2 regions of the Limosilactobacillus galli genome follow, and region 2 is predicted to be linked to the other one. Evidence: predicted binding sites of a transcription regulator. Region 2 holds the regulator's gene; the other holds the start of a gene.
What was found. Region 2 encodes CtsR, which represses protease genes until heat stress. Its sites were predicted from a motif close to TTGGTCAAAAAAGGTCAAANA; they were not measured.
Positions count from the first base shown of each region.

Region 1: the regulator CtsR is predicted to act here: its motif matches at 9,811-9,831, upstream of clpP (ATP-dependent Clp endopeptidase proteolytic subunit ClpP).

Region 1 is NZ_CANCWK010000006.1:3,518-21,319, reverse strand. Features, by position in the region: gene QOS10_RS02450 (ClC family H(+)/Cl(-) exchange transporter) at 1-660, opposite strand, end outside; gene QOS10_RS02445 (amino acid permease) at 745-2,136, opposite strand; gene ptsP (phosphoenolpyruvate--protein phosphotransferase) at 2,261-3,988, opposite strand; gene eno (phosphopyruvate hydratase) at 4,119-5,441, opposite strand; gene tpiA (triose-phosphate isomerase) at 5,531-6,283, opposite strand; gene QOS10_RS02425 (phosphoglycerate kinase) at 6,349-7,554, opposite strand; gene gap (type I glyceraldehyde-3-phosphate dehydrogenase) at 7,646-8,659, opposite strand; tRNA gene QOS10_RS02415 (tRNA-Arg) at 8,965-9,036, shown strand; gene QOS10_RS02410 (hypothetical protein) at 9,138-9,269, opposite strand; gene clpP (ATP-dependent Clp endopeptidase proteolytic subunit ClpP) at 9,900-10,493, shown strand; gene whiA (DNA-binding protein WhiA) at 10,591-11,529, opposite strand; gene QOS10_RS02395 (gluconeogenesis factor YvcK family protein) at 11,541-12,527, opposite strand; gene rapZ (RNase adapter RapZ) at 12,543-13,412, opposite strand; gene QOS10_RS02385 (DUF523 domain-containing protein) at 13,488-14,003, opposite strand; gene uvrA (excinuclease ABC subunit UvrA) at 14,078-16,954, opposite strand; gene uvrB (excinuclease ABC subunit UvrB) at 16,967-17,802, opposite strand, start outside.
Region 2 is NZ_CANCWK010000042.1:1,709-15,235, forward strand. Features, by position in the region: gene QOS10_RS07670 (metal-dependent transcriptional regulator) at 1-186, shown strand, start outside; gene QOS10_RS07675 (threonine/serine exporter family protein) at 292-1,047, shown strand; gene QOS10_RS07680 (threonine/serine exporter family protein) at 1,062-1,529, shown strand; gene QOS10_RS07685 (phosphatase PAP2 family protein) at 1,587-2,261, shown strand; gene QOS10_RS07690 (GNAT family N-acetyltransferase) at 2,330-2,779, shown strand; lysine riboswitch at 2,792-2,964, shown strand; gene QOS10_RS07695 (amino acid permease) at 3,049-4,542, shown strand; gene QOS10_RS07700 (deoxynucleoside kinase) at 4,651-5,292, shown strand; tRNA gene QOS10_RS07705 (tRNA-Val) at 5,361-5,433, shown strand; tRNA gene QOS10_RS07710 (tRNA-Leu) at 5,437-5,518, shown strand; tRNA gene QOS10_RS07715 (tRNA-Gly) at 5,619-5,690, shown strand; tRNA gene QOS10_RS07720 (tRNA-Arg) at 5,696-5,769, shown strand; tRNA gene QOS10_RS07725 (tRNA-Pro) at 5,823-5,896, shown strand; gene QOS10_RS07730 (NAD-dependent succinate-semialdehyde dehydrogenase) at 6,155-7,531, shown strand; gene QOS10_RS07735 (SDR family oxidoreductase) at 7,630-7,809, opposite strand; gene QOS10_RS07740 (SDR family NAD(P)-dependent oxidoreductase) at 7,809-8,390, opposite strand; gene QOS10_RS07745 (matrixin family metalloprotease) at 8,572-9,255, shown strand; gene adhP (alcohol dehydrogenase AdhP) at 9,485-10,507, shown strand; gene QOS10_RS07755 (CtsR family transcriptional regulator) at 10,650-11,117, shown strand; gene QOS10_RS07760 (ATP-dependent Clp protease ATP-binding subunit) at 11,131-13,527, shown strand, end outside.

The sequences.
Region 1 (17,802 bases), on a different contig from region 2:
AGGCAGCATCTGCTCATAGGGGACGTCCAGGACCGGCCGCAAGCCGAAGAAGACCATTGAGACTATGTTAGAACAGAGCGAACTGACGAAGGTCGCCAGCCAGATCACCGGCGAGAAGTTGTGGTAGACCTCCTCCAAAATAAAGATCGTGCTGGCAATCGGGGCGTTAAAGGCCGCTGCCAGCCCCGCTGCGGCCCCGCTGGCAATGCCGACTTGGCGGTCAAGCTGGTTGGCGTGTAGCCCTTCGGCAACTCCCTGGCCAACCGTGGCCCCCAGTTGGATCGACGGTCCTTCCCGTCCGAGGTAGAGCCCCGACCCGATCGCCAGGATCCCGCCGACGAACTTCCGCCAGAGGACCGGCCACCATTCCTCGTCGAACTGGCTGGTGAGCTGCCCCTCGACCTGGGGAATCCCAGAGCCCTTGATGTTGGGGTTGCGTTGCGCCATCCAGCCGAGCAGGAGCGCCAGGATCACTGACCCGACAGCCCATGGAATCAGCCAGAGGGGGTGCGTATGAAAATATTGAAAGCTCTTGCCGACCAGAATCAGGGCGTGCTGAATGGCCAGGCGAAAGAGGCACACCACGACCCCCGTCAAGAGACCGATCAAAATGGCCCGCACGAGTTGCTTGGTTTGACTATCACACTGAATATCTTTCATAAAACTCTCCTCGTTTTTGGAATCACCATCCCATTCTACACTAAAATCGCCGACCCTGCTAAATCATAGCTGGATCGGCGATTTTCAAATTTTATGTATATTGCTTGCTGCTGCCCGGTGCCGGAACAGGTATACCAGGGTCGCTATAATTAGGACAGCGGCCCCGACAATAACTGAGATCCGGGTGTCCGGGTTGATGAACATGAAGACCACAATCACAATCAACATGATGAAGGCAAAGTAGTTTGAGAATGGGTACAACGGCAGCTTGAACGGGTGGTTGACCATCACGTCCGGATTATTGTGGCGGAAGCGCAGTTCAGCCAGCAGGATTACGAACCACGGGATCATCCCCGGCAGAACGGATGAACTGAAGACCACCACGAACATGTCTGCCGTGGACTTGCTGTAGATCGACGCAACCATGTCGATAATGAACCCGATCAGGATTCCCCCAGAGATCCCCAGGATGGCGGCATCTGGAACAATCCGCTTGGAGAGCCGACCAAAAATCTTTGGGGCATCCCCTTCGTGGGCCAGCTTGAAGAGCATCCGGCTGGAGCTGTAGATTCCGGAGTTAGCCCCAGACAGGGCCGCCGTCAGCACCACGAAGTTGATGATCGAGGCTGCCGCCGTAATTCCGACCTTGGCAAAGGTGGAAACGAACGGTGAACCGACACTGGAAAGCTTGTTCCACGGGTAGATCGTCACGATGACGAAAATCGCCCCGACGTAGAAGATCAGGATTCTGAAGAGGACCGACTTGACGGACTTCACGATCGCCTCTTGCGGATTAGCCACCTCACCGGCCGAAATCCCCAGCAGTTCGATCCCTTCATACGAACCGACAATGATCGACATGGAGAAGAAGAAGCCACTGACGCCCCCGGTGAAGAAGCCGCCGTGAGCCCAGAGATTGCTGAAGCCGGTTGGGTGACCGCCATTGCCAAAGCCGAAGAAGATCACCATGAAACCGAGCAAGATCATGAAGATGATCGTGACGACCTTGATCATCGCAAACCAAAATTCCAGCGAACCGTAAGCCTTAGCACTCGCCAGGTTGGCCAGGACCAGGAAGATAATGATCACGATCCCGGCAATCCAGGTATGCATGTGCGGCCACCAGTACTTAAGGTACTCGGTTGCCGCAACTACCTCGGACATCCCGACCACGATGTATTCGAAGACGTTGGCCCACTTGGCCAGGTAACCAGCGAGGGGATGGACATACTCGGTGGCGTAGTCCGCAAACGACCCAGTCCCCGGATTGATGTAGATCATCTCTCCCAAGGCCCGCATCACAATGTAGAGGATCAAACCGACAAAGGCATACGCCAACATGACGGATGGTCCGGTCCACTTAATCGTTGAGGTCGCCCCCATGAACAGGCCGACCCCAATGGCCCCACCAAGCGAAATCATCTCCATCTGCCCCGCCGTCATTGACCGGCGAAGCTTTGGCGCACTATCTTTCATTTTCTATCAAGTCCCTTTCCTAATTAAACTCTAGGAAAGTATATTATAGATTTGTATAAATTTCTATGGTTTTCTCATTATTTTGTAATAAAAGGGAGTAACCATCACCGTTACTCCCTTTTATTCATTTAATATTAAGGCTGTTCTTCACCAGCATCTTGACGTCCCGGTCAGTTGAACAGTTGTTAATGGCGTCGTTTACTACCCGCCGGCATTCCCGGGTATCCAGCGTGCTCATCATGCTCCGGGTCCGCAGCACGGTCGAAGAAGACATCGAGTAGGCATCGAGCCCCAGCCCCATCAAGAGCGGCAGGGCCCACTTGTCACCCGCCATCTCCCCGCACATAGCAACCGTAATCTTATGCTCATGGGCCGCATCAATCACGTGCTTGAGCAGGGTCAGGAAGGCTGGGTTAAGGGGTTGGTAGAGGTACGAAACCGCGTCGCTTCCCCGGTCAGCGGCAAAACTGTACTGGATCAGGTCATTGGTCCCAATGCTGAAGAAGTCAACCTCCTTCGCCAGGTTGGCGGCATTAACCGCCACCAGCGGAATCTCCACCATGATGCCGAGCCGGATGTCATCACCGAGGCCCGGTTGAGTAGCCTGCAGCTCCGCCTTGCATTCGTTGAAGATCTGCTTAGCCCGCCGCAACTCCTGGACCGTCGCAATCATCGGAAACATGATCGATAGCGGCCCATATTGAGAAGCCCGGATCAGGGCCCGCAGCTGGGGCTTAAAGATCTCAGGATGGTCCAGGCATAACCGGATTGCCCGGTAGCCGAGGAAAGGGTTCATTTCCCGGGGCAAGGGCAGGAATGGCAAGGGCTTGTCCCCACCGATATCCAGGGTCCGCACTACAACCCGCTTGCCCTGCATATTGATGATTACCCGGCGATAGGCCTCGAACTGCTCCTCCTCCGTTGGCAGGTGGTCGCTATTCATGTAGAGAAATTCGGAACGAAAGAGCCCGATACCCTCCGCTCCTTGGTGGATCACATCGTCAACATCATCAGGAGTCCCGATGTTGGCAGTGATCCGAAAACGCTGGCCATCCTTGGAGATCGACGGTGCATCAACCAAGCGGGCCCATTCAGCGGTCCGTTCATCAAAGCCCGCCGCCTTCTGCCGGTAAGCATTGATCTGGGCGTCGGTCGGATCAACCACCACGGTACCGCTTAGACCGTCAACCACCATCCGCTGGTTATTTTTAACATAGGCCGTCGCATCGTTAGTCCCAACTACTGCTGGAATACGGAGGGTCCGCGCCATGATAGCCGCATGGCTGGTCCGCCCGCCGCAGTTGGTTACAATCCCCTTGATCAGTTTAGGATCCATCTGGGAGGTGTCTGACGGGGTCAATTCATCGGCCACAATGATGACTGGATGGGTAATCGCTGCCAGGGTCGGCAGCTTCTTCCCCAACAGGTGGCTGAGGGTGCGCTTAGCGATATCCCGGACATCCGTTGCCCGCTCCTGCATGTACTGGTTGTCCTTCATGGCAGCCAGCATGTTGGCGAAGTTCCCGGTAACCTTGCTGACGGCCTCCTCCGCGTTCACCTGGAGGGCATCGATTTCACCCTTGATCTGGCCGAGCATTTCAGGGTCGGAAAGAATGGCGATATGGGCATCAAAGACATCCAGTTCCTTATCACTCAATCGTTTTCGCGCATTCTCCTTAATCCGCTGCAGGTCGGCAATCGAAGCAGTGAAGGCCGCTTTGACCCGCCGGTATTCCTGCTCCGGATCTGCCACCCGCCGCTTCTTAAACGATAAGTCGGGTGTCGTCAGCAGGTAGGCTGGGGCAATTCCCACCCCATCGCTGGCCGCAATTCCCTGAATGTCTTTTGGCATATTAGTTCCCCCTCTAAACTTGCACCACATAATTTACCTACTAGCATTATAACCCATTTCAATGACCACAAAAGGGCCAGCCCTCATTTAAGAGAGCTGGCCCTTTTTGACGTTAACTTATTCAGTTAAATTAACGGTTTTCGATGTCTTGACGAGCTTGTTCACTCAGGTTGTAGAATGAGTGAATACCCTTGTATTGAGCAACGTCGCCAAGTTGGTCTTCGATCCGCATAAGTTGGTTGTACTTAGCAAGACGATCAGTCCGGCTCATAGAACCAGTCTTGATTTGGCCGGCGTTAGTAGCAACAACCAAGTCAGCAATCGTCGTGTCTTCAGTTTCACCAGAACGGTGTGAAACGATGGCAGTGTAACCAGCTTCCTTAGCCATTTCGATAGCTTCAACCGTTTCAGTCAAAGTACCGATTTGGTTAAGCTTGATCAGGATGGAGTTAGCGGCACCCATCTTGATACCCTTCTTCAGGTAGTCGGTGTTAGTTACGAAGAAGTCGTCACCAACAAGTTGAACCTTCTTGCCAAGTTCCTTGGTAAGGGTTACCCAGTCATCCCAGTTGTTTTCGTCAATTGGGTCTTCGACAGAAACGATTGGGTACTTTTCAATGATGCCGGACAGGTACTTGATCCATTCGTCAGTGGTGTATTCTTCACCAGTTGACCAACGAAGCTTGTACTTCTTAGCGTCGTCGTCCCAAAGTTCGGAAGCGGCAACGTCAAAGGCAATGGCAATGTCCTTACCTGGCTTGTAGCCGGCGTCCTTGATAGCCTTGATCAGGTATTCAAATGGTTCAGCGTTGTTAGCAAAGTCAGGAGCAAATCCACCTTCGTCACCAACAGAGGTTACCTTACCAGCAGCTTCCAATTCCTTCTTCAGGGCGTGGAAAGTTTCTGAACCCCAACGAATAGCTTCACGAACAGTTGGTGCACCAACTGGCATGATCATGAATTCTTGGAAGTCAACCTTGTTATCAGAGTGAGCACCACCGTTGATAACGTTCATCATTGGTGTTGGCAGTACGTGAGCGTTGAAACCGCCAAGGTAGTTGTAAAGAGGAACTTGCAGTTCATCAGCAGCAGCCCGAGCAGCAGCCAATGAAACGGCCAAGATAGCATTGGCACCAAGCTTGCCCTTGTTAGGAGTACCGTCCAGCTTAATCATTGCCTTATCAATGGCAATTTGGTCGGTAACTTCCATCCCAACAATTTCCTTAGCAATAACATCGTTAACGTTAGCAACGGCCTTCAGTACGCCCTTGCCGCCGAAACGGTTCTTGTCACCGTCACGCAATTCAACGGCTTCGTGTTCACCAGTTGAAGCACCTGATGGGACAATCCCACGGCCAACACCGCCAGCTTCAGTGTAAACTTCAGCTTCAACGGTTGGGTTACCACGTGAATCAAGAACTTCACGTGCATAAATATCTGTAATAAGTGACATTTGATGAATCTCTCCTCTGTCTTATATTTGGATACATTCCACAAGTAATATTGTATTATTTTGCACAACTAAAAACAAGCTTTTCGCCGTTAATGATTGACGATTTGTAAAAAGGTTTTCGGGTCCAGGCTGGCGACGCCAACCAGCGCGCCATCAATATCCGGCTGGGCCATCAGTGCCCCGACATTCTTGGTTGTCACACTGCCCCCGTATAGGATCCGAATGTTGTTGGCCACCTTGGAGCCATACATGTCCGAGATGGTCTGCCGAATCAGGTAGCAGCCCTCTTCGGCCTGGTCTGGATCGGCACTCTGACCGGTGCCAATCGCCCAGTTCGGTTCATAGGCAATTGTAACCTTTTCCACCTCGTCTTCGCTCAGGTCTTTGACGTCGGCCAGGATCCGGTTGACCACCCAGTGGATCTTCTGGTCATAAGCAATCCGCCGGCCCATCGTGTCATCACAGCAGACGATCGGGCAGAGATCATTGGCCAGGGCGGCCTTGACCTTTTTATTGATCAGCTCATCGGTTTCATGAAAGTAGTTGCGCCGTTCGGAGTGGCCAAGAATAACATGGTGAATTCCGGCAGCATAAAGGGCCCTAGGACTCGTCTCCCCGGTAAAGGCACCGCTATCCTTGTAGTAACAGTTTTCGGCCATTACCTTCAAAGGCGAACCAGCCGCTGCAGATACCATTGGTACCAGTGCCAGGGTGGGAGCCGCTAATGCCGTCTCCTGCTGACTGGCTGGCGGTAGCTGATCCTTAACCTGCTTAACGAAGGCCACCGCCTCAGCGACCGTCTTGTTCATCTTCCAGTTGCCCGCAATCATCGGTACCCGCATCACATCATCACTCCTTCAAAAAAGCGGAACCGTACAAAATATCGGTTCCGCTCGTAAAGATTTGATTACTTTTCAGAAATTGCAGCAATTCCTGGTAATACCTTACCTTCAAGGTAGGTCAGGGAAGCCCCACCACCAGTGGAGATGTGGGTAAGCTTGCCAGCAACACCTAATTGCTTAACAGCGGCAGTTGAGTCACCACCACCGACAATCGTGGTTGCGTCAGCTAAGGTACCAAGGAACTTACCAACTTCAAGGGTTCCCTTGGCGAAGTTAGGCTTTTCGAAGACACCCATTGGGCCGTTCCAAACAACCGTCTTAGCGTCCTTCAGAACGTTTTCGAATTCCTTGATTGACTTTGGACCGATGTCAAGAGCCATCCAGCCATCGTCAATGTCGCCTTCAACAACCTTGGTGTTAGCATCGTTGTCGAACTTGTCAGCAACTACGTTATCGATAGGCAAAACGATCTTGTCGCCGGCCTTGTCAAGGATTTGCTTGGCAACATCAATTTTGTCCTTTTCAACTAAGGAGTCACCAGTCTTGATACCCTTGGCAGCGTAGAAGGTGTAAGCCATCCCACCACCGATGATGATCTTGTCAGCCTTGTCGAGCAGGTGGTCGATAACACCGATCTTGTCAGAAACCTTGGCACCACCTAAGATGGCAACAAATGGACGTTCTGGGTTGTCAACGGCGTCACCCAAGAACTTAATTTCCTTTTGCATCAGGTAACCGGCAGCAGCCTTGCCTGGCATGTTAGTGGCAATCCCGACGTTGGAAGCGTGCTTACGGTGAGCAGTACCGAAAGCATCGTTAACAAAGACGTCACCAAGTGAAGCCCAGTACTTGCCTAATTCAGGGTCGTTACCAGATTCACGCTTGACGTATTCGCCATCCTTAACATCTTCGTAACGGGTGTTTTGAACAAGCAGAACATCACCGTTGTTCATGTTGTTGATGGCATCTTCAAGCTGCTTGCCTTCCGTTACTGGAACAAAGGTAACTGGCTTGTTCAGCAAGTTGGAAAGCCGTTCAGCAACTGGACGAAGGGACAGACCTGGCTTGTCTTCTTCCTTCTTAATCCGGCCAAGGTGGGAGAACAGGATTGCCCGGCCACCGTGTTCGATAACGTACTTGATGGTTGGCAGTGCGGCAACGATCCGGTTGTCATCGCCAACAACACCATCCTTAATTGGGACATTGAAGTCAACCCGCATTAAGACCTTCTTGCCTTCTAATGGCAGGTCTTCAACAGTTAATTTAGCCATAACTATGTGTTTCCTCCTTCTCTGTTAAGAAAAAGGCGGTTGGAGTCTCCTCCTCCCACCTTTTACAAAAAAGCTTATTTAAGCAATCAGATTAAAGTTCTGCAAAGTGAAGCAGAGTCCGAATCATGTTGCAAGTGAAGCCGTTTTCGTTGTCGTACCAAGCAACGGTCTTAACTAATTGAGTACCGTCTTCGCCTTCCATGATTTCGGTTTGTGATGGGTCAAATACTGAACCAAAAGTAGAACCGATGATATCACTTGAAACGATTGGGTCTTCAGTGTAACCGTAAGCTGGGTTGTTTTCAGAAGCCTTCTTCATAGCTTCGTTAACTTCATCAATTGAAACCTTCTTGTTAAGGATAGTAACAAGTTCAGTCAATGAACCAGTAGGTACAGCAACACGTTGTGCGTGACCAGAAAGCTTACCGTTCAGTTCTGGGATAACCAGACCGATAGCCTTAGCAGCACCACTTGAGTGAGGAATAGTGTTAACAGCGGCAGCACGGTTGTTACGGAACTTCTTACCACGTGGTTGGTCAAGGACAGCTTGGCTACCAGTGTAGGCGTGAACAGTCGTCATAGTACCAACCTTGATACCGAAGTTCTTGTTGAGCCAGTATGCCATTGGGGCAAGGCAGCTGGTCGTGCATGAACCAGCGGAAACGATCTTGTCGTCAGCCTTCAAAGTGTCCAAGTTAACGCCTGGGACAACAGTAGGAATGTTACCAGCAGGTGCAGAAATCAGAACACGCTTTGCGCCGGCGTCCAAGTGAGCTTGGGACTTTTCTGCAGAAGTGTAGAAACCAGTACATTCAAGGACAAAGTCAACACCGTCGTTCTTTACCCAAGGAATGTTACGTGCGTCACGTTCTGCGTATACAGGGTATTCCTTACCGTCAACAACGATACCCTTGTCAGTTGATGAAACTTCGCCATCAAAACGACCTTGGGTTGAGTCGTACTTCAGTAAGTAAGCCAACATTTCTGGTGAAGTCAAGTCGTTGATAGCAACAACTTCGATGTCATCAGTGTTGAGTTCGTGAATACGACGGAATGCCAAACGACCAATACGGCCGAAACCATTAATACCAATCTTTACAGTCATACTGCAATTTCCTCCTTTAGGAAAACATAATTAGCGTACATGCTTAGTTTATCACATTCCGATTTTAGGACAAGTAATTTATACTCATTCTAAAATGTAAAACTAATGCAGTAAGGTCTAAGCAATATACAAACCTTACGCTACTTATAATACCCATCTTATTGTTAATTGTCTATTCAATCGCCCTAGAAATTCGCTTTTTTCTTGTGAAAACGTTATCTTGATTAAAAGTTTCAAATAATGGTTGCAATCCAATCGAGAATAGGATATTATAATAAACGTTGATTGATACAACACAGCAACATGCGCCCTTAGTGTAATGGATCGCACGTGAGATTCCGGTTCTCGAGATCCGGGTTCGACTCCCGGGGGGCGCATTACAAAAGGCAGCCGTTTTGACGGTTGCCTTTTTTCGTTCATCAATAAATATTGATAATAAAAAACAGCCCGGCAGATGCTGGACTGTTTTTTTGAATCATTACTTTTCGTCGGCTGGCTTTTCCTTAGCCCACTTACGAATAGCTTCGATCTTCTTTTCTTTTAATGCTCGCTTGTACTTAGGAGCAACTGGGCGACGGCCTTGTACGCCGTATGGGTGTGCTTTACGCATGTGAATATGCCTCCTTTTATATCAAACGTAAATTAATTAACGTTCCAATTATACCGGGCCGCGTTTTAAAAAGCAACCCTTGACGGTATTTCAACCATTTATTTCTGCATGGCTAATAAAATCAGCAAAATATTTTTATCTTTTACCCCAAATTGCTAAACGTTACCAACCCCGCAACCCGTTATTCTCCCCTCTTTGAGCTATACCAATTTAAGAAAACCTTTTCAAATATATTGCTATTAGGGGTATTGCAAACTATACCAATATGATGTAGTATTCAATGTGTGGTGAGGAGCTGCTTAATTAACGAAAGTAAAATAATAAAATTAACTAACATCTATGGAGGTAATATCATGGAAGATACTAGTAAATTAAACGTATTCAAGACCGCTGCTGACTGGGAGGAACTCGACCAGCAAAGTGCCGCTACTGAATTAGACATGGTTTCCGAGAACGCTAATGAAAAGTAACACTCAAAACTCCCTCGACAAAGAACGGACCTAGGCATTTGCCAGGCCCGTTTTTATTATTTAGGACAAAACATTTGACCTTTTTTGACCAATCGGTTATAGTATTAATATCCATTAGCAATAAATACTAATGAGTGCTAATCAATAAGGAGGCCACAACATGAACTTAGTTCCAACTGTCATTGAGCAATCATCTCGTGGTGAACGTGCTTATGATATCTACTCACGGCTTCTGAAGGACCGGATCATTATGCTGTCTGGTCCAATCGAAGACGACATGGCAAACTCAATCGTTGCGCAACTGCTGTTCTTGGATGCGCAAGATTCAACAAAAGACATTTACTTATACATCAACTCACCTGGTGGTGTCGTTACGTCAGGAATGGCGATCTACGACACGATGAACTTCATCAAGGCTGATGTTCAGACGATTGTTATCGGTATGGCTGCTTCCATGGCCAGTGTCCTGGTATCCTCTGGTGCCAAGGGCAAGCGTTTTGGTCTGCCACACTCACAAGTTCTGATTCACCAACCATCTGGTGGAGCCCAGGGTCAGCAAACTGAAATTGAAATTGCTGCCACTGAAATCCTGAAGACCCGGAAGATGCTGAACGGCATCCTCGCTAAGAACTCCGGTCAACCGATCGAAAAGATCCAAGAAGATACGGAGCGTGACCACTACTTTACGGCTCAAGAAGCGGTGGACTACGGTCTGCTCGACGGGGTCATGGAAAACAATTCTAAGCTGAAGTAATTATTCGGCTGATCAGCACTGGACGACTCGTCGCCCGGTGCTTTTTCAATTTTAGACGCAAAAAGTACACCCACAACTTTGCAGGTGTACTTTTTGGTTATTCTGCCTTGGACATTCGCAGCTCGTCCGCGTAGGCATTGAGCTTCCGCAGCCGGTGGTTGACCCCTGACTTGGAGATCGGGCCGCCCGGTACCAGCTCACCGAGTTCTTTCAAACTAACCTCCTGGTGGGCCAGCCGGGTCTCGGCAATCTCGCGCAGCTTGTCCGGCAGTGTCTGAATGCCGACCCGTTCATCAATCAGCCGGATGTTTTCAATCTGCCGGGTCGAGGCATTGGCAATCTTGTTCATATTGGCGTTCTCGCAGTTGACCAGCCGGTTGACCGAGTTCCGCATGTCCCGGACAATTCGGACGTTCTCAAACTGGAGCATCGAGTTGGTGGCCCCGATCAAAGACATGAAGTCAGCAATCTTCTCGGCTTCCTTTAAGTAGACGATAAAGCCGCTGCGCCGGGCCGTTGTCTGGGCATTGAGGCCAAACTTGTTCATCATCTGGGCGATCATCTCGTTGTGTTCCTCGTACAGGGAATAGATCTCCAGGTGGTAGCGCGATGTCTCGGGGTTATTGACCGACCCCCCGGCCAGGAAAGCCCCCCGCAGGTATGAACGCACCATCCACTCATCATCGAGCAGCTCCATCGGCACCCGTTCCTTGATCTGCAGGTTCTGCAAGATTCCCAGGTCATCGAGGACGTGCTGGGCCGCATAGCGCAACCGGACAATGTACTGGTTGTTCTTCTTGAGCTTCATCTTGCGCCGTACCACGATTTCGCTCTCCACGTGGTAAAACTCCTTTAATAGCGAATAAATCCGCCGGGCAATCGCCGGGTTCTCCGTCTGGATATTCAAGATCAGCTGGTGGTTAACCAGGGCGATGCTGCCGTTCATCCGGATCAGCGCCATCAGTTCAGCCTGGGCGTTCTTCTGGTGAACCTTGATTGCCGTCAATTCCTTCTTTACTTCACTCGCGTACGACACAAAATTACCTCCTAGTCATGGACCTGGTGCAGGCGGTTGATCAACTCGTCCACCACCAAATCGCGGTCGTGAAAGGCCCCATTATCCTTGAGGCGCAGGAAATTAGAACTGATCACCCGGCACCCCTGGTCACGCAAGCCTTGGAAGTCGTGGCCAACTGGCTGGGAAATTTCGTTCCATTCCTGAAAATCAATGTAGTTCTTCGGTACCGGCCGGATGTTGACCAGAACCGTATCAATAAAGTTCCTGCCGAGGTGCTGGTTGAGGACCCGAACGTGGTCGGCATCGGTGAAGTGGTCGGTCTCCCCCTTCTGCGTCATGATGTTGCAGATATAGACGACCTCCGCCTTGCTCTCACAGACGGCACGGCCAACCTCGTCAATCATCAGGTTCGGCAGGATACTGGTAAACAGGCTTCCCGGTCCCAGGACAATCTGGTCGGCTTCTTTGATGGCCTGAATGACCTCGGGAACGGGCTTGGCCTGGTGACTATCCCCATCGTTGGACGGCGTGACCCAAACCCGCTTGATCTGCTTGTGGGCCGCAGTAATCTCAGATTCGCCGCTCAGGGTTGTCCCATCGGTAAATTCAGCATTCAGGGTTAGCGGCTCGTTGGCAACCGGATAAATGTGCCCGCGGATTTTCATCATATCGGACAATTCCTGAACCGCGGTGAAGATTCCGCCTTTCATCTCGGAAAGGGCCGAGATGATCAGGTTCCCAATGGCGTGGCCGGCAAAGAACTGGTCCCGGCTGTTGAACCGGTACTGGAAAACGTCCAACTCCAGTTGCGGCAGTTCTGATAAGGCTACCAGACCGTTCCGGATATCGCCAGGCGGTACCACGTTGATGTAGTTGCGCAGGATCCCAGAGGAACCCCCATCATCAGCGACCGTTACCACGGCGGTGATGTCAACGTCCTTGTCACGCAGGCCGCGCAGGACCACGGGAAGACCGGTTCCACCGCCGATCACCACAATCTTTGGTTTACGAAACATAAGTTGTCTTCCTTTCTATTGTGCCTTGTCAACATCGCGGTGGTAGAGGTTGACCTGGTAGCCGCTGTCCTTGAGGTCGGCAGCCAGCCGGTTGGCAATCGTCACGGACCGGTGCTGGCCACCAGTACAACCGATGGCAACCGTCAGACTGCTCTTGCCCTCGTGAATATAGCCGGGCAGGGCCCCCTTAATCAGCGACGACAAGTGCTGGTAGAATTCCTTGGCCTCATCACTCTTCATAACATATTCCTGGACCGCCCGATCATTTCCTGTTTGATGCTTTAACTCCGAAACGTAGAACGGGTTCGGCAGGAAGCGGACGTCCATGACGATGTCCGCATCCAATGGCAGACCATACTTGAAGCCAAAGGACATCACCTCAACGTAGAAGTTGCTGCCTTCGCCGTGGCCAAAGAGCTTGTTGATCCGCAACTTCAAGTTCCGCGGCGTCAGGTTGGTCGTGTCGATAATCTCATCGGCCCGGCTCTTCAGTTCGGTCAGCAGCTTCCGTTCCAATTCGACCCCATCCAGGAGCCGGCCCTGGGGTGCCAGTGGGTGCGCACGGCGGGTTTCCTTGTAGCGGGAAACCAGGGTAACGTTGTCAGCGTCCAAAAACAGTAAGCGCACCTGCAAGTCATCACGCTGGCGCAGCTTTTCCAAACTCGGCAGGACCTTGCTGTGGAAACCGCGTGAACGCAGATCCATCACCATGGCGATCTTATCGAACTCACCAGAATTCTTGATCACATCCACAAATTTTTCAGCGAGGCTCGGCAGCATATTATCAATTACGAAGTAGCCAAGATCCTCAAAGCTGTGGATGGCCACCGTCTTACCGGCGCCACTCATCCCCGTAATGATCACTACCTGCATCTTATCAGCCATTTACTTTTCCTCTCTTCTATCAGGACTACCCAAGTATTGTAACACATCAAGCCGGGCGTGTCTTATAATTACTCGTCAGGGCCGCAGGTTATCGTGGTGAAGGTTTTCCCAGGTGACCGCATCCACGTACGGTCGGACGTTGGCCAGTGTCAAATCCTCATCCCCAAAGCACTTGATCCCGTGATCCGGGAGCAGGGTGGCGGTCACCCCCGCTCCCGGAACCTTATTGCCGGCAAACTTGCCATCATAGATCAGCTTGGTGCCACAGGCCGGGCTCTTCTGCTTCAGAAAGGCCGCCGTCACCCCATGATCCCGGGCAATCTTCAGGACCATCTGGGCGCCCTGCAGGTATTGCCTGGTCACATCGCGCCCTTCACGATTCATCACCTTAGCCCGTCCTGTTAGCACATCCCGGCCGGTGCCGCCCTGGATCTCGGCTGGAACGCGCGGGGTTGCAAAGCCGCCCATAATCTCCGGACAGACTGTAATCGCCTGCCCCAGCGCCACCAGTTTTACTGCCAGGTTGTTCCGGGCATTGCCGCCATCATAGCGGACGTTGAACCCCGCTAGACACGCACTAATCAGAATCATCACCATCGCCTCCTTAACTTCCAGGATACACCAAAAGGGAGCTTCACCAGCATGAAGCTCCCTTTTTACTTTACTTATTTGCGTTTCCGGCGACTCTTCTTGGCGGCATGAGCAGCCATCAGCTCCCGGTCCCGGTCAAGCATCTGTTTGAGGTACTTTCCAGTATAGCTGCCCTTGACCTGGGCAACCTCTTCCGGCGTTCCGGTAGCCACGACCTGGCCACCGCCCTCGCCGCCTTCTGGTCCGAGGTCAATCAGCCAGTCCGCTGACTTCACCACGTCGAGTTCGTGTTCGATCACCAGAACGGTGTTGCCGGCATCCACCAGTCGTTGCAGGACGCCCAGGAGACGCTTGATGTCATCCATGTGGAGTCCCGTTGTCGGTTCATCCAGGATGTAGAAGCTCTTCCCATGGGACTGCCGGTGCAATTCAGCGGCCAGCTTCATCCGCTGGGCCTCCCCACCAGACAAGGTGGTGGCGGGCTGCCCCAGGTGCACGTAGCCTAAGCCGACATCCTCGATCGTCTGCAGCTTCCGCCGAATCTTCGGGATGGCGCTGAAGAAGTCGAGGGCCTCGGAAACCGTCATGTTCAGGACTTCGGCGATGTTCTTCCCCTTGTACTCAACTTCGAGAGTCTCAGAGTTATACCGGGTCCCATGGCAGACCTCACACGGAACGTAGACGTCGGGTAGGAAATTCATCTCGATCTTGATGATCCCGTCCCCGTGGCAGGCCTCACAGCGGCCGCCCTTGACGTTGAAGCTGAACCGGCCCTTAGTGTAACCCCGTACCTTGGCCTGGTTGGTCTGAGCAAAGAGCTCGCGGATATCGTCAAAGACTCCGGTATAGGTGGCTGGGTTGCTCCGCGGGGTCCGGCCGATTGGGGACTGGTCAATGTTGATGACCTTCTCGATGTTGTTGACCCCGGAGATCGACTTGTACTTCCCCGGCTTGGCGGAGTTGTTGTTCAACTTTTGGGCCAAAATTCGTTTCAGGATCAGGTTAACCAGGGTAGACTTACCCGACCCGGAAACCCCGGTGACACAGACGAACTTGCCAAGGGGGAAGTCAACGTCGATGTTCTTGAGGTTGTTGGCGGCGGCCCCCTTCAGGATGATATGCTTGCCATTACCCTTGCGGCGCTCCATCGGCACCTCAATCATCTTCTTGCCGGACAGGTACTGGCCCGTCAGTGACTTCCGTGACCGCATGATCTGTTTCGGTGTTCCGGCAGCCATCACCCGACCACCGTTTTCGCCGGCACCGGGACCGATGTCGATGATGTAGTTGGCCGCCCGCATCGTATCCTCATCGTGTTCAACCACGATCAGGGTGTTACCGAGGTCGCGCATTGCCTTAAGTGAGGAGATCAGCCGGTCGTTGTCCCGCTGGTGCAGACCAATTGACGGTTCGTCCAGCACGTACATTACGCCGGAGAGATTGGAACCAATCTGGGTAGCCAGCCGGATCCGCTGGGCTTCCCCACCAGACAGGGTCCGGGCCGACCGGCTGAGAGTCAGGTAATCAACCCCGACGTTCTGCATGAAGGTCAGCCGGTCCAGGATCTCCTTCAGAATCGGCTTAGCGATCTTTTCGTTTTGCTCCGACAGCTTGATGTTCTTGAAGTAGTCAATCGACTTGCTGATCGGCAGGTCGGAAACTTCCCCGATGTTTTGGCCGTCGATCTTCACGGCCAGGGCCCGTTGGTTGAGCCGGTAGCCGTGGCAGACCGGGCACGGGAGCTCAGTCATGTATTTACGCATCTGTTCCCGCGTGAAGTCAGAGTTGGTCTCCTTGTAGCGCCGCTTGATGTTGTTGATGACCCCTTCAAACAGCACGTCGACGTCCCGCACTCCGCCAAAGTCATTTTCGTAGTGGAAGTGGAAGGTCTGATCGCCATTGCCGTAGAGGACCATCTGCTGTTGTTTCTTAGGAAGCTTGTTGAACGGTGTGTCCATGTCGATGCCAACTGCCTGACAGAACTGCTCCAGCAGCTGGGGGTAGTACTGGGAGGAAATCGGGTTCCACGGTACCATGGCCCCCTCGCGCAGGGTCTTGCTCCGGTCGGGAACAACCAGGTCCACGTCGACTTCGAGCTTGGATCCCAGGCCCTCACATTCTGGGCAGGCGCCGGTGGGGGCGTTGAAGGAAAAGAGGCGGGGTTCGAGCTCGCCCACCGTGAAGCCGCAGATTGGGCAAGCGTACTTCTCGGAAAACGGGATCGGGTCGCCGCCGATGACGTCCGCGATGGCGTACCCGTCGCTAAGCCGCAGGGCCGCTTCGAAGGAATCGAAGAGCCGGGACCGGATTCCGTCCTTGACGATGATCCGGTCGATCACCACGTTGACCGTGTGCTTCTTATTCTTATCGAGTTCCGGCACCTCATCCAGATCATAGGTCTCGCCGTCGACCTGGACCCGCACGAAGCCTTCCCGCTTGATTTTGTCGAAGACCTTTTTCTGGGTCCCCTTCTTGTCACGAATAATTGGCGACAGAATCTGCAGGCGGGTCCGTTCGGGCAGCTTGAGGATCCGGTCTACCATCTGGTCCGGCGACTGGCTGGTGATCGGAATGTTGTCGTTGGGACAGATGGGGGTCCCGGCCCGTGCCCAGAGGAGCCGGAGGAAGTCGTTGATCTCGGTAACCGTCCCGACCGTCGACCGCGGGTTATGCGAGGTCGTCTTCTGGTCGATCGAAATGGCCGGAGAGAGGCCGTCGATTGAATCGACATCCGGCTTATCCATCTGGCCCAGGAACTGCCGGGCATATGTGGATAGACTCTCAACGTACCGTCGTTGCCCCTCGGCATACAGGGTATCAAAGGCTAAGGAACTCTTGCCCGATCCCGACAGACCGGTGATCACCACCAGTTTATTCTTGGGAATTGTCACATCAATGTTCTTCAGATTATGGGCACGCGCCCCATGAATCACAATCTTGTCGGTTGCCATCACTTATCCCCCTTATTTCTTCTTCACTTTCTTTCCTGTCATCTGCGCCTTCAGCTCCATGACAGTATCACGCAACGTGGCGGCCTGTTCGAAGTCCAGCCGCTTGGCAGCCGATTGCATCTGCTCCGTCAGTTCGGCCACCATCTTCTCCTGGTCGGCCCGCTTCAGCTTAGCAAAGTCCCGGGTCGTAAATTCGGTGCTGTCTTCCTTCTCGCCGGTATCCTCACTCGGTTTCGTTGCCGTAATCGCATCCTGGATCGGCTTGATGATCGTCTTTGGCGTAATGTGGTGCTCTTCGTTGTACTTCATCTGGATCGACCGCCGCCGCTTCGTCTCGTCGATCGCTTTTTGCATCGACTCGGTAACCGTATCTGCATACATGATGACTGCCCCGTGTTCGTTCCGGGCGGCCCTGCCGATCGTCTGGATCAGCGACCGTTCGTTCCGCAGGAAACCCTCCTTGTCCGCGTCGAGGATGGCGACCAGGGAAACTTCCGGCACATCCAGTCCCTCACGCAACAGATTGATCCCGACCAGGACGTCGAACTTCCCCAGCCGCAGGTCCCGAATGATCTGGGTCCGCTCTAGGGTCTTGATGTCACTGTGGAGGTACTTCACCTTCAGACCGAGGTCCTTCAGGTAGTCGGTCAGGTCTTCGGACATCTTCTTGGTCAGCGTGGTGACAAAGACCCGCTCGTGACGTTCGATTCGCTTGTTAATCTCACCGACCAGGTCATCAATCTGGCCCATCACTGGCCGGACCTCAATCGTCGGATCCAGCAGACCGGTTGGCCGAATAATCTGTTGGACAACGCGGTCCGTCTGCTTTTCCTCGTACGGCCCGGGGG
Region 2 (13,527 bases):
TTGGAGCGTTTCCTGGATAATCATGAACTGTTGACCTACCTCGAAGAGCTCAACCTACGGCCACAGGACAAGGTCAAGGTTATCCGGCACGAACCATTTGAAGGGCCGATTGTGATCACCAAGGCTGGCGACGACCACCAGATCAGTGTTTCCTACAAGGCCGCACATAATATCTTTATCAAATAGTGGTGCGGAATTACTTCCTTATCATAAATATCTAAAGGGTACTGCTGACAAGTTAAATTGTTAGTGGTACTTTTTAATTAGAGTCATTTTGAAGGAAGTGGGCATATGCTAACGAAAAAACGTCGGCGCCTGGCACTCCGGACGTGTTCCCTGGCTGGCCGGCTCCTCATTGAAAATGGATCCAACATGGAACGGGTCAATGATACCCTGCATCGGATGGCCCGTGCGGCCGGTCTCCAGGACTTTCAGGCCTTCACCACGGTAACCGGAATCGTCCTCGGGGCCAACAGCCTGCCTAATGCCATGGTGATGAATATTCGGCGGCGGAAGAACGACCTGAGCAAGGTAACGGCCGTGAATGAAATTTCCCGGGAAATGTCCCAGGGGCTGATCACCCTGCCCGAAGCATATGCCCAATTGAAGTGGGTCGATCGCCAGGGCCCGTACCGGTACCAGAACCTAGTGGAAGCCTTGGCCGCTGCTGTCTTGAGCATGGCCCTCATGATCGTTTTTACGGGTGACTACCGGGACTCCTGGGTGGGCTTCATCGATGGCGGAATCAGCTATGCCGTCTTCTCATACATGATCCGCAAGTTCAAGATTCAGTACCTCGGGGAGTTCTGCTCGTCCCTGGTGATTGGTTTTTTGGCCGTCTTGATGGTCAAGGCCGGCTGGGCCCACAGTGTCAACGATATTATCATTGGGGCCGTGATGCCACTGGTTCCTGGGATCCCGCTGACCAACGCCGCCCGTGACCTGGTGTCGGGGAACCTGATCAGCGGCCCGACCCGGGGAATTGAGGCGGTCCTGACAGCGGTCTCGATCGGCAGCGCGATTGTGATCGCCCTGCACTTTGCTTAGGAGGTAGTAGGAAAATGCATTATTGGTTAAACCTTCTTCTCCAGTTTTTCCTCTCCTATATCTCAACGGTCTGCTTCGGGATCCTGCTCCATATTCCGGTTCGTGCCTACAATGTGGCCGGGATCATCGGCGGGGGCGTTTGGGTGATCTACTGGATGATGTATTATCAGGATATGGTTGGCCTGGCCTTCGGCAACCTGACGGCGGCCATCCTGATTGCCATCTGCAGTCGGTGGGCTGCGCAGCATAAGAAGATGCCAGCAATCGTCTTTGAGGTTCCCGCCCTAGTACCCTTTGTCCCCGGTGGGCAGGCCTACAAGATGGTGCGCAACTTTGCCATTGGGAACTACCACCTGGTTACGGTCTACTTTTACCAGGTGGTGGTTATTGTCGGTGCGATTACCCTGGGCTTTGGACTGGGCGAATTGTTAAATCGAATTATCCACTACCATCACTGGAAAATTGTGAAAAAGAACCGTTGATACTGGGGCAGTGTGGTATACTCAGTTAATGTTAAATACTAAAATAGGAGATTAAATATGTTTATTGAACGCGATCAGCACCGGTGGTGGCGCTTTGCCATTAGTGGTGGTGCTTTTATCATTCTAATGCTGCTTATTAAGTTTAATTCAGCGGTCGTCACCATGATCGATGCCGTCCTGCAGTCGCTGTTTACCGGACAGCGGATTGAAAATGTGGGCTGGTTCCACGCCTTGATGACGCTGCTGTCATTCTTGGCGAGCCCCAAGATGGACCTGCTCTGGGTACTTATTATTGCCGTTGTTCTGTGGCTCAAACACTACCAGATTCCGGCACTGTGGGCTCTGGGGACAATTATCGGCGGTGATGTGCTTGGCGAGATCTTCAAGCACATTGTCAAGCGGGCCCGGCCGGCACAACACCTTGCAGCCGATGACGGCTACAGCTTCCCGAGCGGTCACACCCTGGGGATCTTCTTGGTAGCGGCCATCCTCTTGCTGATCGTGGTTCCGCTGATTCGCAAGCACGCCACCCGGACCATCTGCCAGCTGCTGATCGTCTTTGTGGTCTTCTTCCTGGCGGTTTCCCGGGTTTACCTGTATGCTCACTGGCCATTCGACACCATCAGTGCCATGCTGCTGGCCTACGCCTGGCTTCAAGTGGCAGAGTGGCTCTATGTGGCCTGGGCACCACGCTTACGAGCAATCTCGTTTTTATCGACTTCTGAAATATAGTAATATTGAGACTGGCAGAGAATAATTTTTTCTCACCAGTCTCGTTTTTGTTTTAAGGAGGGGAAATAATGCCAGAAGTTCAGATTAATATGGCTGTTCCTAGTGATAGTCCGGCAATTGCCGCGATTCTGGCTGATCCGCTTGTGCAGCGGCGGGCCCACCTGATGGTCGTACCTGATCCAACCGCGGTGGCCATGCTGATGCAAAGTACGCACCTGCTGACGATTCGTTGTGACAAGCAGATCGTGGGGATCATGACCCTTGAACAAGTCACGGCGACCTGCTGGGAACTGGGCTACCTACTCTGCCGGACCGACTGGGGAAAGGGCATCATGACGGCAGCAGTGGGCCTGCTCTGTGATCGCCTGCAACCAGGAAACTGCTTGCGGGCAACGGTGGATGATGACAACATCGGGTCGCAGCGGGTCCTGATCAAGAACGATTTCGCTAAGGAGACTGACGATGGGGAGCAGGGCAAGTGGTTTTTTCAAAAAGGCCTTGCACTGATCAAATATTAGAGTATAATTAGAAAACAATGAAGAGGTTGCATCTCTTATCAGTAGTCCGCAACAGGTGAATGAGCACCGCACGGCGGGTGAAAGGAAGGGATGCCGAAACAGATTCCGGCTTATTCCGACGATCTGTTGGGTCATGACTGAAGAAGTTATGGACTGTCGCTAAAATGCGGGGCGCTTCCAAAAAAGAACTACCGTGGTTATTACCAGGTCTTCTGATGGGGTGTCCCGTTGGAAGACTTTTTTATTTACTATTTGGAGGAATGAGTTATATGGCAGAAACAAGTCAAAGTGACCACTCCACCGGCCACATTCATCGGTCGCTGCGGACACGTCACCTCTCAATGATTGCCCTCGGGGGGACGATCGGGACCGGGCTCTTCATCACCAGTGGTGAAGCGATCTCGACGGCCGGACCTGGTGGGGCGCTAGTCGCTTATATCGTGATGGGGATGATGGTCTACTTCTTAATGACCAGTCTCGGGGAAATGGCAACCTACATGCCGCTGACCGGGTCCTTCTCCGCCTATGCTACTAAGTTTATCGACCCCGCCCTTGGCTTTGCCATGGGGTGGAACTACTGGCTGAATTGGGCCGTTACGATTCCAGTGGAGGCGACGACGGCCGGGATTATTATGAATTACTGGCTGCCATCGGTTCCGCAATGGATCTTCAGTGTCACCGTGTTGGCATTGATCTTTTTGATTAACTACCTCTCCGTTCGTTCCTATGGTGAAACGGAGTACTGGTTAGCCCTGGTCAAGATCGTTACCGTGGTGGTCTTCCTGATTGTCGGGGTAGCGATTATCCTTGGAATCATGGGCGGACACGCCGTGGGAGTAAGCAACTTCCACTACAAGAAGGCCCCATTTGTTGGCGGGGTTCCTGCCATCATCAGTGTCTTCCTGATCGCCGGTTTCTCCTTCCAGGGAACTGAATTGGTTGGGATCACGGCTGGTGAAGCGGCCACTCCAGAAGTTTCTGTCTCCAAGGCCATCCACTCGACCTTCTGGCGGATCCTGATCTTCTACATCTGCACGATCTTCGTAATTGCATGTATCCTGCCGTACACCGACAAGAACCTGTTAAACCAAAATGTTTCCAACATCACGATGAGTCCGTTCACCATTGTCTTTAAGCGGGCGGGGCTGGCGATTGCGGCCAGTGTCATGAACGCGGTTATCCTGACGGCGGTGGTTTCTTCTGCCAACTCAGGCCTCTACGCTTCCACCCGGATGCTCTTCTCCCAAGCTCGTGAAGGTTACGCATGGCGCTTCTTCGGCTACATTAACAAGCAGGGGATTCCGATCTACGCCCTGCTGGGGACAATGCTGGTTTCAGCCTTAATTTACTTGACCCAGTTTATCGGCCCACAGGCTTATAACTACCTGATCAATGCTTCTGGGTTGTGCGGGTTTATCGCTTGGCTGGGGATTGCCTCCTCGCACTGGCGGTTCCGACGGGCCTACCTTGCCCAGGGCCGGGACCTTAACGACTTGAAGTACCGGTCGTCATTCTTCCCGTTTGGCCCGATCTTTGCCTTTGTTCTCTGCTTCATCGTTATCTGTGGGCAAAACGTGGACGCCTTCATCAAGTGGGATTGGCAAAACATCCTTATTTCCTACATGAGTGTGCCAATCTTCCTGGTATTGTTCATCTACTACAAGGTTCGTTACCGGACCCACATTATTCCATTGGATCAGGTAGACCTGTCGCGGAGCACTAAGGGTGAAAAGTACGTGGCACCAGATGATGAGGATAAATAATTGTTAACCACAAAATATGGTCACTTTCGGGTGGCCATTTTCTTTTTTAGTGTTAAAATTGTAATCGTGTGTTTTTTAAGACTCTAATTATGAAAGGGAAAATGATTAATGATTGCTTTAGCCGGAACAATTGGCGCTGGGAAGACCAGCTTGACGCAACTCTTAGCTGACCATCTGCACAGCCAGGCATTTTATGAATCAGTCGAGGGAAACAAGATTCTGCCGCTCTTCTACAAGGACCCGAAGAAGTACGGCTTCCTCTTGCAGATTTACTTCTTAAACAAGCGGCTGGATGAGATCAAGGAATCCTACAGCAACGATCTGAACGTTTTGGACCGGTCGATCTTTGAGGATGCCCTCTTGTTTAAGCTGAACGCTGACATGGGGCGGGCTACTGAGACCGAATCAGATATTTACTCATCATTATTGAACAACATGATGGAGGAACTGCCGGACCAGGTTCACCAGAAGGCCCCGAACCTTTTGATCACCATTCAGATCTCTTTTGACACCATGCTGAAGCGGATCAAGAAGCGCGGCCGGTCATATGAACAGATCGCCAATGATCCATCCCTGTACGACTACTACAAGAACCTGAACGAGCGCTATGTCGACTGGTACAAGCGCTATGATGAGAGCCCAAAGATGCTGATCGATGGGGATAAGTATGACTTTGTCGAGGATCCGCAGGCGGCACAGCAAGTTCTTAAGATGATTGATCAGAAGCTGGCAGAATTAAATCTTAAATAGGGTTTGACAGGTTGGTAAAATGATGATATATTAATTAAGCTGATTTGTTTCAGTTTAATTAATTTCTCGGAGGATTAGCTCAGTTGGGAGAGCATCTGCCTTACAAGCAGAGGGTCACAGGTTCGAGCCCTGTATCCTCCATATGCGGATGTGGCGGAATTGGCAGACGCGCAAGATTTAGGATCTTGTATCTTTTGATGTAAGGGTTCAAGTCCCTTCATCCGCATTCAGCTTTTGAAATTAAATTGAAAAAAGCTGTTGACAAATTCCACTCGATCGTGTAACATTTATAATTGTTGATACGGAATGTGTCAAAAACTTAATATGCGGAAGTAGTTCAGTGGTAGAACATCACCTTGCCATGGTGGGGGTCGCGGGTTCGAATCCCGTCTTCCGCTCTTATGCACCCATAGCGCAATTGGATAGAGTGTCTGACTACGAATCAGAAGGTTGAAGGTTCGACTCCTTCTGGGTGCATTATTAAAGCGTGACAGTTATCTCGTTGAGATGGGTGTGGCGCTTATTTTTTTCGGAAATTAGCTCAGCTTGGTAGAGCGCTGCGTTCGGGACGCAGAGGTCGCAAGTTCGAATCTTGTATTTCCGACTATTCTCACCTGTAACAATGACCCAATGGGTTGTTGTTACAGGTGTTTTTTGTTGGGCGACAATTGCCTGAAATCACCTTCATACCTTGTGAACGATTTGAGCATCAAAAGTAATTTTCACAATAATCATATGCTGCGCCTGCATTGATATATGTGCATTTATGAGCTACAAGAGCAATACCTTGTGGAACTCAAAGTAAACGCTTACAATGTGAACTGTAAGCTGCAAATGTGGAAATGAGAAAGGTGATTTTAAAATGGCTTATAAGACGATTAATCCTTATACGAACGAAGTAGAACATGAGTATCCACAGGCCACCGCTGCCGAGGTTGAAAAGGCCCTGACGGCTGCGCACCGGCTTTACCTGCGATGGCGCGGCGGCGGTGAGCTGGCAGAGCGGAAACAGGTCATCACGCGCTTGGGGGAATTACTCCGCAACAGGAAACACGAGCTGGGAACGCTCATCACGCACGATATGGGGAAGCTGATTGGCGAAGCGGAAGGCGAGGTCGAACTTTGCGCGTCATTCTGCGACTACTATGTTCAACGGGCAGATCAATTTTTGGCCCCTACGCCGCTCTATACTGAATCCGGCAATGCCTACGTCCTTCATCAGGCTACCGGGGTTCTGATGGCGGTTGAGCCGTGGAACTTTCCTTTCTACCAGATTGCCCGGGTCTTCATTCCTAATTTTTTGGCCGGAAACCCGATGATATTAAAGGATGCCTCGAACTGCCCGACATCGGCCCAGGCGTTCGCGGACCTCGTAAAGGAGGCAGGGGCGCCGGATGGCAGCTTAACGAACCTCTTTATAGATTATGACCAGGTGGGGACCATTATTGCTGACAAGCGTGTTCAGGGGGTCTGCCTCACTGGTTCCGAGCGCGGCGGCCAGGCCGTGGCAACGGAAGCTGCTAAGAGCCTCAAGAAGAGTACGATGGAGTTGGGCGGCAATGATGCCTTTATCGTCCTTCCTGATGCAGATATCGATAAACTGACCGCAGTTATTCCCGCTGCCCGGCTGTATAATGCCGGCCAGGTATGCACGTCTTCCAAACGTTTTGTGGTCCCGGATAATCTCTACGATGAATTCTTGGACCGGGCCAAGAGAATTTTCAGCAGTGTTAAGATGGGGGACCCAATGGATTCGCACACGACGCTTGCCCCGCTGAATTCTAAAAAGGCCAAGGAAAAACTGCAAAAGCAGGTGGACTTGGCGGTTGAGCACGGGGCCAAGGTCGTTTATGGCGACCAGCCGGTGGATGACCTTGAAGGCCAGTTCTTTATGCCGACGATCCTAACCGAGATTGACCGGGATAACCCCGTTTTTGACCAGGAGATGTTTGGGCCGGTAATGGCGGTCTATAAGTATCATGATGTTGCCGAGGCGATTGCTCTTGCCAATGATTCCAGCTATGGCTTAGGAAGTACGGTCTTCGGGACGGACATTAAGCAGGCCCGGCAGGTAGCAGCACAGATTGAAACTGGGATGACCTGGATTAATTCAGGCTGGGCCTCCCTTCCAGAATTGCCATTTGGCGGGGTTAAGCATTCTGGCTATGGCCGTGAGCTGGCTGAACAGGGCTTCAAGTCCTTTGTCAATGACCATCTGGTATACGAACCAGAGGCATAAGACAAAAGTCAGTGCCGATAATTCAGATAAATACAAAATACCGTTCAGAATTTCCCCAGAGATTCTGAACGGTATTTCAAGTTTATGGACGTTGTGTGTTATCCCCGGACGGATTGCCCGCCGTCGACGATTAACTCAGCGCCGTTAACGTATTTAGCTTCGTCACTGGCCAGGAAGAGGACCGGGTAGGCCACGTCCTCGGGATCACCAAGGTGGCCAAGCGGAATCCCGGCGATCAGCGAGTCTAGAAGTTGCTTGTTGAGGGTAAAGGCCTGCATCAGCGGGGTAACGATCCAGCCGGGCAGGACGGAGTTGACAACTTGCCAAGGTCACGTGCCGCTCCCTTCGTAAATGCCCGGGAAGCCCCCTTAGAGGCCGTGCAAGGTGGGGCCCCGGCAGTCCCTTGGACACTGGCAAGGGATGGGATGTGGATAATTGAGCCACCGCCGATTTTCTTCATCTCAGGAACGACGTACTTCATCCCTAAGAAGTGCGACATGGCGTTGGTATCCATGAAGAGGTGCCAGTCGTCAACCGTGGAGTCGGTCAAACCGGAAGTCTTGTCAGTGATTCCGATTCCGGCGTTGTTTACCAGAATATCGATCTTCTTGAACTTATTAATCCCCTGGGCCACGGCGTCAATCCACTCGTCTTCTTTCGTAACGTCCAGCTTTAATGGCAGAATTGCGTCACCGTATTGCTCTTTCAGGGTATCAACGTGCTTGTTGAGGAGCTTGGCGTTGATATCGGTGGCAATCACCTTGGCCCCTTCCTTAACAAAGAGGGCCGGTTCAGCTGCTCCCTGGCCGCTCGCTGCTCCGGTGATCAGTGCTACTTTATCGTTCAGTCGTTTTGACATAGATAAGCTCTCTCTTTGTTATGATTTGTAAAAAATGTTGGTTACATGATATCAATAAAGTCCGGCAATGGATAATTAAATTTAAGTTACCGAAATATTACAATAATTTTGCGAAGCCTTAATTGTTGCTTCCCAGCTAAAAATCCCCCATCATTATTAGTAGTTAGGAGAGGTGAGAATTGTGAAACGTCTTTTATTGCTGCTAAGCGTTTTAGCAGCCGTTGTCGGAATCGGTCTGCCCGTTAACGCTGATCCCATTTCTTCTATTAATCAATCATCGATCTTCAGCACAGAAGATGGCCAGATGACAGGGAGCAACACCGCCCAGGCGACACGTGCCGGCGCCAGGACCCTTAGCCTGCCGTCCAGGACGCCGACCCCCATTGAAGGCTACCGCTGGCCGACCCGGAACCTGCGGATCTATATGCAAACCCGGGATAAGGCGTTACAGACGGCCTTTAGGGGGGCAGTGAGGGCTTGGAATAATACGGGGGCGGTTCATATCAGCTGGTGCCGCGACGAGGATCGTGCCGATATTATTGCTCAGGACGGGTCGCTGACTAGTACCGCCCCAACAACAACCGTGGGCTATGTATCGTCCCAGCTGGGGTCGACCAGTACAGAATATAACCCGGACACCCACGCGCTAATTCGAGCCCGCTCAACCCTGGATGCCGGACAGCTGGACTATACCAACCGGACTTTCCGAACGGAGATTGCCGAGCATGAACTGGGGCATGCGCTTGGCCTGGCCCATGCGCCGGAGTACATGCACAGTGTCATGATTCCCCGCAATGTCAAGACCGGGATCACCAAGGATGATCGGGCAACGGTTCGCCTCCTGTATGATAGACACCGGGAGTAATTGTGATTGCTTCACAATCTTGTTACTTTTAGTTAGCAATATAATTTAATTTTATGATTGGTTTGCCCTCAGTCAATCCAGCAGTAGCGCTGTCATTGCTAATTTAATGGTAATTGGTTCACTTGATGCGATGAAAAACTTATGGAATAGCCTTTAAAAACAGGGATGGTTCTGCTATTATAACAATTGTGAAAAGTAGAACATGTCTTTGAAAGGGAGAATTTACCTTATGAAAGCTGCTGTTATTAATGATCCAGTAGATGGATACGTTACTGTTAAGGATGTTAAGCTTCGTGATCTCAAGCCAGGTGAAGCTTTAGTTGACATGGAATACTGTGGTCTTTGCCACACCGACCTGCACGTTGCTGCCGGTGACTTCGGCAAGAAGCCGGGCCGGATTATCGGTCACGAAGGTGTCGGCCGTGTATCCAAGGTTGCCCCTGGCGTTACCTCTCTGAAGGTTGGGGACCGGGTATCAATCGCTTGGTTCTTCAAGGGCTGTGGCCACTGTGAATACTGCCTGACTGGCCGGGAAACTCTTTGCCGTAACGTCCTGAACGCTGGTTACACCGCTGATGGTGCGATGGCTCAACAATGCATCGTTCCAGCTGACTACGCTGTTAAGGTTCCAGAAGGTCTGGACCCAGTTGAAGCAACTTCTTTGACCTGTGCCGGTGTTACGATGTACAAGGCACTGAAGGTTGCTGACATCAAGCCTGGTCAATGGGTATCAATCGTTGGTGCCGGTGGTCTTGGTAACCTCGGTATCCAATTTGCTCACAACGTCTTCGGCGCTCACGTTATCGCCGTTGATGGTAACCCTGACAAGCTGCAAGCTGCTAAGGAAAACGGTGCTGAAATTGTTATCAACCGTCATGATGGTGACGTTGACGAACAAATCCAAAAGAAGGTTGGCGGTGTTCACGCCGCAGTTGTTACTGCCGTTACGACTGCTGCCTTTGACCAAGCCGTTAACTCCCTGCGTCCAGATGGCCGCTTAGTTGCCGTTGCCCTTCCACAAGGTGACATGAAGCTGAACATTGCCAAGACGGTTCTGGATGGGATCATCGTTGCCGGTTCACTGGTTGGTACTCGTCAAGACTTGGCAGAATGCTTCCAATTCGGTGCTGAAGGCAAGGTTCACCCAATCGTTCGCACTCGTAAGCTTTCTGAAATCAATGACATGATCCAAGAACTGAAGGATAACAAGGTTGTTGGTCGGAACGTTGTTGACTTCAGCCTTGAAGACTAATTGAATTTAAGTTAATAAATTAAGAGCTATAGGAGATTAAGTTTTCCTATAGCCCTTTTTTCGTAGGACGTTGGACGGGCAGAAACGGGGAAAATATGGTAAAATAATGGTCAAGATTAGTCAGATGATGGAGGGCGATGAAATGGAGAACCGAAGTATTTCGGATATTATCGAAGCATATCTCAAAGAAATCTTTGGTGATGACACCCAGATCGAGATCCGCCGTTCTGAAATTGCTGATCATTTTAACGTTGTTCCATCACAAATCAATTATGTGATCAAGACCCGGTTCACCATTCAGAATGGTTACCTCGTCCAGAGCAAGCGGGGCGGTGGCGGCTACATCCGCATTGAGCGAGTTAATTTACTTGCCGACGTAGATGTGCTAAACTCACTGGTCCAAGCAATTGGCGATTCAATTCGTGAACGGGAAGCGTTCGCGATTATAGAAACGCTCTACAACGAGAAAGTGATTTCGCGACGCGAGGGCGATTTGATGCTGGTGGCACTATCGAAGCAGACTTTAGCAGTTGATGATACCAATATGGAGAATAAACTCCGCGCACGGATTTTAGTTTCGTTTCTTAATCGATTACGGTATGAAAGTTAGAGGTTGATTGCAGATGGATAACATGTTTACACCTAGCGCTAAGCACGTTTTAGCAATTGCTCATGAACAGGCAAAATACTTTAAGCACCAAGCGGTGGGGACTGAGCACCTCCTATTGGCCCTGTCGATGGACAAGGACGGGATTGCCAATAAGATCTTTGAGCAGTTCTCAATCACCAGCGATGATATTCGTGAAGAGATCGAGCGGCTGATCGGCTACGGAACCATGGATGATCTCGGCCCCGCCGACTACCTGCCGTACTCACCGAAAGCTAAGCAGGTTTTGGCATTGGCCGGACGGGAGGCTCAACAGATGCATGCCCTGAAGATTGGGACCGAGCACCTGTTGCTGGCCCTGATCGCGGACGAAGGAGTCCTTTCGTCGCGGATTCTGTACAGCCTGGACGTCCTGCCGCGGCAGGTCCGGAAGGTAACACTGCGGCGGCTCGGTATTTCCGAGAGCCAGGTCCAGCGCCGTGCCAGCCAAGACGGTAACAATAACCAGGCGGCGGGAACCCCAACCCTGGACAAGCTTGCCCGTGACATGACGCAGCTTGCCCGGACCAAGCGCCTCGATCCAGTTGTCGGCCGGGACAAGGAGATCAAGCGGGTTATCCAGATCCTGAGTCGGCGGACGAAGAACAACCCCGTCCTGATCGGGGAACCCGGGGTTGGTAAGACAGCGATCGTCGAGGGACTGGCCCAGCAGATGGTCGCGGGGACCGTTCCAGAAGAGCTGGCCAACAAGCGGCTGATGGTCCTCGACATGGGCTCCCTGGTTGCTGGCACTAAGTACCGTGGTGAATTTGAAAACCGGTTGAAGAAGGTTATTGAGGAGATCCAAAATGATGGGCACGTCATCCTCTTCATTGATGAACTGCACACCCTGATCGGTGCCGGTGGGGCCGAGGGGGCCATCGATGCTTCCAACATTCTGAAGCCGGCCCTGGCCCGAGGCGAACTGCAGACGATCGGGGCGACTACCCTGGACGAGTACCAGAAGCATATCGAATCCGATGCGGCCCTGGAACGGCGGTTTGCTACCGTTCAGGTGGATGAGCCGACGCCAGAGGTTGCTCTCCACATTCTGAAGGGCTTGCGGCCAAAGTACGAGGAACACCACCACGTTAAGATTACGGATGATGCCCTGGAACAAGCGGTCAAGCTTTCTTCCCGTTATATTTCTGATCGTTTCCTGCCGGATAAGGCCATTGACCTGATGGATGAGTCGGCAGCCATGGTCCGGATCGACGCCGAAGAGAAGAAAGACCGGCAGCCATCACTTGAGAGCAAGCTGGATGACCTGCGCACTGCCAAGGAAACGGCCATTGAGAACCAGAACTTTGATCGGGCTGCTCAGCTCCGCCGGGATGAACTGACGTTGAAGGCGGAACTCGACCGGCAGAAGAAAGAGCTGGCACACCGTTCAGCAGAAAAGGGCGGCTACCGCCTGAAAGTTACCGGTGAAGATGTTGCTAAGGTTGTGGCTGAATGGACAGGTATTCCGTTGACGCAGCTGAAGAAGAGCGAGAGTGAACGGCTGGTCAACCTTGAACGGGTTCTTCACCGGCGGGTGATCGGCCAGGACGAAGCTGTTAGTGCCGTGGCTAAGGCTATCCGGCGGGCTCGCAGCGGCCTTAAGGATCCCAACCGGCCAATCGGTTCCTTCATGTTCTTGGGGCCAACCGGGGTCGGAAAGACTGAATTAGCCAAGGCGCTGGCCGAGGCCATGTTTGGCTCGGAAGACAACATGATCCGGATCGATATGTCCGAGTACATGGAGAAGTACAGTACCAGCCGACTGATTGGTGCCGCGCCAGGCTACGTGGGTTACGACGAAGGGGGCCAGCTGACCGAAAAGGTTCGTCAGCACCCGTACTCCGTTGTACTCTTGGATGAAGCCGAGAAGGCCCACCCAGACGTCTTCAACCTCTTGCTGCAGGTCTTGGATGATGGCTATCTGACCGACGCCAAGGGCCGTAAGGTGGACTTCCGGAACACGATCATTATCATGACTTCCAATCTGGGGGCAACTCAGCTTCAGGATGAAAAAGAAGTCGGCTTTGGCGCCAAGGATATGAGCCACGATTACAATGCCATGGCCGCGGCTATCCGGCAGCAGTTGAAGTTGCACTTCCGGCCAGAATTCCTCAACCGGATTGATGAAACCATCATCTTCCACTCGCTTAACAAGAAGGAACTACACCAGATTGTTAAGCTGATGGCCAAGTCCTTGACTTCCCGGATTGCCGAGCAGGGGATCAACCTGAAGCTTACGCCAGCGGCAATTGACGAGATTGCCAAGGTCGGTTATGATCCAGCTTACGGAGCGCGGCCGCTGCGGCGGGCTCTTCAGGACCACGTTGAAGACAGCCTGAGTACGGCCCTGCTGGATGGTCAGATTAAGGTT